Regions from separate parts of the Panacagrimonas sp. genome, predicted to be linked through region 1. Evidence: riboswitches for the same ligand, from Rfam matches in the RefSeq annotation. Region 1 holds a riboswitch; the other holds the start of a gene.
The links. Region 1 has a riboswitch for cobalamin ahead of ACOOHP_RS14750 (TonB-dependent receptor plug domain-containing protein). Riboswitches for the same ligand answer to the same signal wherever they lie in the genome.

Region 1 (3,291 bases):
GGGCGCGCCACACGCGCGGTGATCTGGGTTTCGAAGCGCCCTGGCAACTGCCGGCCGCGGGTGGCGCGGATATCGCCGCGATCCTCGCTGTGCTGCCAGGTGCCGCCGAGCTGCCAGTCGAAGCCGGCCCAGCGTCCGCCGCTGCCGAGTTCGATGCCGACGATCCGGGCCCGTGCGGTGTTGATCGATCGGCCTACACCTTGTGCGCTGAAGACCGGACTGATGGCATCACGTAAATCCTGTCCGAACACGGTCAGCTCGATGCGCTGCAGCACCGAGCCCGGCGTGCAGCGCGCACCGGCATCGGCGAAGTTCGCGCGCTCGGGCTCCAACTCCGGATTGCCGCGGAACAGACCGCGGTCGCCATAGCGCTCGAAGAAGGTGGGCAGGCGTTCGCGCTGCCCCAGGTTCGCCATCGCCAGGCAGCGGCCGATGCGCCGACTGACACCGGCCGCCGGTTCGACGATCCACTCGTCTTGGTGCTGCGAGTCGGCGTCTTCTTGCGACCAAGCAGCGTTGAGACCGGCGTTGAGATCGATTTCCAGCGGCAACCGTGGACCGGTCCGGTACTCCAGGCCCTGACTCAGGCCGACACGCCGCGCCGTTGCCGTCGGCGAATTGCCCAGCCGGTCGCGCGACCGATAGTCGGTGTACTCCGCGGTAGAGGCGATCTGAAGCGCCTCGAACTGGCGGCTCAGGCGCAGCAGGCTGCGTTGCGTGTGGTCGGTCGAATCCTGCGCACCCAGTCCGAGTTCGCTGGCCGGATCCCGAAAGCGTTCGCGCGTATCGCGATGCGACAGCACGCCCTGCCAGCGCCGGTCCTGGGGCGTCGCCACACTCAGTGCATAGCTGCGGGTGTCCAGCCCGGTACGGGTGGTCGCAAAGTTCGAGCGCGTGGGCAATTGCTGACGGTCGTGCTGCACCTGAGCGCTGACTCGCGCAAAGCCGTTGTAGCGCAGCAGCGCGAAATGTTGCTCGGTGCCGGCGTTCTTGCGCGATTCGGCGCGCGCACGGTCCGGGTCCGTGGGATCGAAGGCGCGAAACGGGTTGACGTAGTCGTATTCGTTGTCCGCCGCCTGCGTGCCGGCGGCCAGTTGCACGGCGCTCGACAACTGCGCGGCGACGCCGAGCTGGCGTTGGCCGAAACTGCCGATGCTGGCGCTTGCCGTCAGCGGCGCCGGCAAGATGCTGCGACTGCGCAGGTTGATGGTGCCGGCCAAGCCGCTGCCCAGATCGATCGGCACGCGGCCCTTGTACACCTCCACCTGCTCCAGCATCAGCGGGCTGATCAGCGACAGCGAACTGGCTTCGCCGCCGCCGGTGTCCAGGGGCAGGCCATCCAGCAGCAGACGCACCTGGCGGCCGCTGCTGCCGCGCAGGCTCGCTTCGCTGTAACTGCCCAGGCCACCGCTGCTGCGCACCTGCACACCCGGCAGGGCCGACAGCAGGTCGCCGACATCGGCGGCGGCCAACGGATCGACCGGCACCTCGATCACCACCCCGCTGGGATGCAGCTCGGTGCGCTGACCCTGCACGGTGATGGTCGGCGTGTCGTCCGCACGCAGCGATGCCGGCGCCCACAGCGCCAGAATCACGAGGTAACGGCAGAAAAGCAGGTACCTGGCCACGAAAGGCGTTCCGCCACTGCAACGCGAGAATCACCCGTGGTCGGCATGGCAAGGCCATCCGCTGGGTCGCCCATCGCGACCACGGAACCGTTTGCAGGCCGGTCTCCGGACTCGTGGGCGTTTCGGAAGCGCCTTCCCGGGAGGGTCCCAGTGGCTTGTCGCTTCGTTTTCCCACTTACCGTTGCGAGGGCAGTGTCCGCTTGCTACGGACTTCCCGATTAACGTCCCGACAACAACCGCCGGGACGCACCTGCGGGACGCAGTCTAAGCCCAGTCGAGCTTGGGTGTCGTGCCGGGCGGTTGTAGCTCCGCCAGCGGCCAGCGCGGCGTGGTGAACAGGGCCTGCGTGGCGCGGCGTCCCTCGGCCCGCCGCGCCCAGCCGGCGCAGGCGATCATGGCGGCGTTGTCGGTACAGAACTCCGGGCGCGGGAAGTACAGGCCGAACCCGCGTTGCTCGGACAAGGCCTTGAGCCGCGCGCGCAGGCGCAGGTTGGCGCCAACGCCGCCGGCCACGATCAACCCGCGATGGCCGGTGACGTCCAGCGCGCGCGCGCACTTGATGGCCAGGGTTTCGGTCACCGCGTCTTCGAATCCGCGTGCCAGATCGGCCCGGGCCTGATCTCCGACAGCCCGTGGCATCGCGGTCAGCACCGCGGTCTTGAGGCCGCTGAAGCTGAAATCCAGCCCGGGGCGGTCCGTCATCGGCCGCGGAAAGCGGAACTCGCCCGGCCGGCCGTTTTCGGCCAGCCGCGCCAGATGCGGACCGCCGGGGTAGGGCAGGCCGAGCAACTTGGCGGTCTTGTCGAAGGCCTCGCCCACCGCATCGTCCAGGCTTTCGCCCAGCAGGGTGTAGCGTCCCACGCCCTCCACCGAGACCAGCAGGGTGTGCCCGCCCGACACCAGCAGCGCGGTGAAGGGGAATTCCGGCCGCTTGCTCTCCAGCATGGGCGCCAGCAAGTGGCCTTCCATGTGATGCACCGGAATCAGCGGCAGGCCACGTGCCAGCGCGATTCCGGCCGCCACCGAGGCGCCCACCATCAGGGCGCCGATCAGTCCGGGCCCGGCGGTATAGGCCACGCCGCGCAGATCGGAGTAGCCAACGCCGGCTGCGGCCAGGGTTTCGCGCAGCAGCGGCGCCACCCGGGTGATGTGGTCGCGCGAGGCGAGTTCTGGCACCACGCCGCCGTAGCGGGCATGCAGATCAACCTGCGAATGCAGGCGATGCGCGAGCAAACCGCGGGCGCCGTCGTAGACGGCCACCGCAGTTTCATCGCAGGAGGTTTCCAGGGCGAGGACGGGCATGGGGGGCGGAGTTTCGGCCTTCTCTCCGGACGATGCCAGCCCGCGTCTTTGCTTTCGGCGTGCCCCGGGCTTAACATTCGCGCCCTTTTTTGATGTTCCGGGAGTCGCGTCTTCTCATGCCCGCCGTCCGCGTCCGCGAAAACGAACCGTTTGAAGTTGCCCTGCGCCGTTTCAAGCGCACCTGCGAAAAAGCCGGTGTGCTGACCGACGTTCGCAAAAAGGAATTCTTTGAAAAGCCCAGCATGGAGCGCAAGCGCAAGCGCGCCGCTGCGGTCAAGCGTCAGCAGAAGCGCGTGTCGCGCGACGTGACGCGGCGCACCCGGCTGTACTGAGCGGGTTTCGGTGGCGGAGCCAACACTCC
Region 2 (3,291 bases), 1.3 Mb from region 1:
CGCGCTTCTTCGGGGTCCAGATCGGGGCTGCCGAAATTGGGGAAGTACAGTTCGTTGAAGGTCGGCGCCTTGAACGCGGTGCCGTAGGTGGCCACCGCGCGCAGTCCGTTGGCGAAGCGATAGCCGTACGACGCGCCGCCGGTGGCGTTGCGGCCGAACTGCTCGTTGTCGTCCTCGCGCAGGCTGAGCTGGAGGTCGTGCGCATCGCGGCTGCCCTGGTACACGGCAAACACCCCTCGGTTGTCACGCTCGGTTTCGGCATAGGCGGTGGTGCTGTCGATGCGATCGTTCTGGTAGTCCAGCCCCACGCGCAGTTGGTGCTCCGGATGCATCTGCACGTCGTTCTGCCACGACAGGGTGTCGCGCTGCGTGTCGAACTGGCTGACGAAAACACCGTCGAGAAAATTGTCCGATTCGTCCAGGCTGTGCCCGGCGCTGACACGGCTATGCCAGCGTGCGCTCGGGTCCAGCGAGGCGCTCAGGCCGATCACCTGGTTGCGGGTTTCGCTCTGGTTCTGCGAGCTGCCGTCGTAGTCGTTGTCGCCTTCAGCGTGCAGCAGGCTGGCGGAAACCTCGGCACCGTTTTCGAAGGTGTGCCCGGCGCGCAGCGACCCGGCCAGGTTGCGATAGCCATCGCGGTCGGGCTCGCCCAGGCTGGGCCGCACGTCCACGCCTTCGGTGGTCCGGCCGCTGGCGCTCAGGCTGTACCAGGTATCGCCGCTGCCGCCGCGCAGGCCGGCTTCCATGCGGCTGTCGCCGCGCGAACCGCCGCCCATCGCGAAGGAAGGTGTCTGGTCTTTACGCGAGCCGCGTCGGGTGAAGATCTGGATCACGCCGCCGATGGCCTCGGAGCCGTACAGGCTGGAGCGTGGTCCGCGGACGATCTCGATGCGCTCGATCTGGTCCACCGGAATCTGTTCCAGCGGCGTGCTGCCCGAGGTGGCCGAGCCGACCTTGATGCCGTCGATCAGCACCATCACATGATCGGATTCGGTGCCGCGCAGAAACAGCGAGCCGGACTTTCCCGGGCCGCCGTTGCTGGCGAAATTCACCCCGGGCAGGCCGATCAGCAAATCCGGCAGGTCCTGCGACTGCAGGCGCTCGATGTCATCGCGGGTGATTACGGTCACCGGCGCCAGGGTGTCGGTCAGCGCCTCGGCGCCTCGCGAGGCGGTGACGACGATGTTCTCGGTTGCGGGTGCCGCCGGATGTCGGTCGGCGGCCAGGGGAGCGGATACGGCGGTGCCGGCCAGGCAGGCCAGTGCGATCAGCGTCAAAGGTTTCACGGGTGCATCTCCTCATGCGTCGCCCCACGCGACGTGAATCGGGGTGGAGACGGATCGAGGAGTCGGAGTCCGGACGGAACAGGGCGGTGTCACCAGATGCACGGACCGGGCCTGTCACGTCCGGCATCGCCCACCGCGAGCCATCGGATGTTTCAGGCCGGTCTCCGGACTCGCGAGTGGGATCGGTCAGATCCCGGATGCGGCGCCTTCCCATGCCATGAACAGCGCACAGTGGCGTGATGCCGCGTCCAGCTCGCTTACCGTTGCGGGGGCAGTGTCGGCATTGCGATTCGCATCGAGCGAAGCGCGCACCGACTTCCCGTTTAACCCTGGACGGTTCGCACCACCCAGGACACCTGAAGCGCGTTTACTGTAATGCCGCGTGCGCATTGACGGCAACACGCCGCCGTCCGAATTGGGCGTTCACCGGACCGCATCGGGGCGATGATCAGTCCGACTGCAGCAGGCGCGCGCCGGTGTCGTCGAGCTGCAGCCGCGTCAGCGATCCGGGGTCGCAGGGCAGCGCCAGCCATTGTTCGCGCGGCAGCCGCAGCAGCTGACCCATGATCACCCGCAGCGGACCGCCGTGCGCGACCAGCGCCAGTGCATCGGGTGCGTGAGCCAGATGTTCCTGCAACGCGCTCAGCACGCGTCGGCGCATGTCTTCGGCGCACTCGCCGCCGGGTGGAAGGAAGTCCCAGGGCGCCGCGGCCCAGGCGTCGATCAGGTCGCGCTCGATGTGCACGAAGGGCTGCAGCTCCCAGTCGCCGAAGTCCATCTCGCGCAGGCGTGCGTCGAGGATCGGCGGCTCGTCTGGGCGCGCCAGCGCGCACGCCAAGGCGCGGCATCGCGACAGCGGACTGCTGACGATGCGCGTAGCCACGGGAAGCGATGCGCGCATCGCCGCGATCCGGTCGGGCGTCAACGCGATGGCGGGCACATCGGAGACGCCGTAGCAGATGCCCGCGGGCAGGGCCACGGGTGGATGCCGGATCAGCCACAGCGAGGTCACGCCAACTGCACGCAGGCGGCGAAATAGAACGCCAGCTCTGCCAATTGCTGCGTCGCACCCAGGCAGTCGCCGGTGTATCCGCTGATGCGACGGCGAAAGTAGCGCGCCGCCATGACCAGAACCGCCAGCGTCGCCAGAATCGCCAGCAGCACCGAGCGCAGGGGCATCAGGTGCATCGCCGCGACCAGCGCCAGCGGGGCTGCGCCCAGGACCAGGCCGATGATCCAATCGCTGCGGCCGATGCCTTCGGCCACCGGCCTGGCCTTGGCGTCGCCCTCCATGCGCACATAGGGCAGCACCGCCATCACACCGAGCGCGCAGGCGCGCGACGCAGCGTGCGCCGAAACCACCACCGCCGCGGCCAGCGCCAGACCGTGTTCGGCCAGGGCCAGCAGCGCGGAGAATTTGCCCAGCAGCACCAGGATCAGCGCGATGGCGCCGTAGCTGCCGATGCGCGAGTCCTGCATGAGCGCGAGCACGCGCTGCGGGTCGTAGCCGCCACCAAAACCATCCGCCGCATCGGCCAGCCCGTCTTCGTGAAAGGCTCCGGTCAGCAATATGCTGGCGGCCATCGATATCGGCACCGCCAGCGCCGCAGGCCACAGCGCGGACGCGGCGTACAGCACCAGCGCGGCGACACTGCCGACGAGAACCCCGATCAGCGGGAAATAGCGCGCCGCGCGATTCAAGCCCTGCGCCGACCAGCCGACCCACGCTGGAATCGGCACGCGGGTGAAGTAGCCCAGCGCAATCAGCAAGCGGCGCAGTTCGCGGCGCAGCGGATGATCGGGAGGTTCGCTCGTGCTCATCAATCAGGTGGGTTTGCTTTGCATGGGCGGTGTCTGTACTCGCGAATCTCGCAAAGGCGGTGGGTTAGTTCCACAGCCAAGCCGCGCCGCGCACACCGCTGGAATCTCCGTGATGCGCCGGCAACAGCCGTGTATCGACGCGATCGGAAAACACCCAGGCCGACCAAAGCTCGGGCACGTTGCG

Region 2: it holds a riboswitch for cobalamin, as region 1 does, so the genes downstream of both, btuB (TonB-dependent vitamin B12 receptor) here and ACOOHP_RS14750 (TonB-dependent receptor plug domain-containing protein) in region 1, are expected to answer to the same signal.

Annotation. Positions count from the first base shown of each region.
Region 1 covers NZ_CBDCGN010000003.1:340,812-344,102, forward strand. The annotation lists gene ACOOHP_RS14750 (TonB-dependent receptor plug domain-containing protein) at 1-1,628, opposite strand, end outside; cobalamin riboswitch at 1,707-1,897, opposite strand; gene tsaD (tRNA (adenosine(37)-N6)-threonylcarbamoyltransferase complex transferase subunit TsaD) at 1,893-2,930, opposite strand; gene rpsU (30S ribosomal protein S21) at 3,047-3,262, shown strand.
Region 2 covers NZ_CBDCGN010000003.1:1,680,982-1,684,272, forward strand. The annotation lists gene btuB (TonB-dependent vitamin B12 receptor) at 1-1,286, opposite strand, end outside; cobalamin riboswitch at 1,424-1,661, opposite strand; gene cobC (alpha-ribazole phosphatase family protein) at 1,735-2,298, opposite strand; gene ACOOHP_RS20665 (adenosylcobinamide-GDP ribazoletransferase) at 2,295-3,107, opposite strand; gene ACOOHP_RS20670 (ROK family protein) at 3,172-3,291, opposite strand, start outside.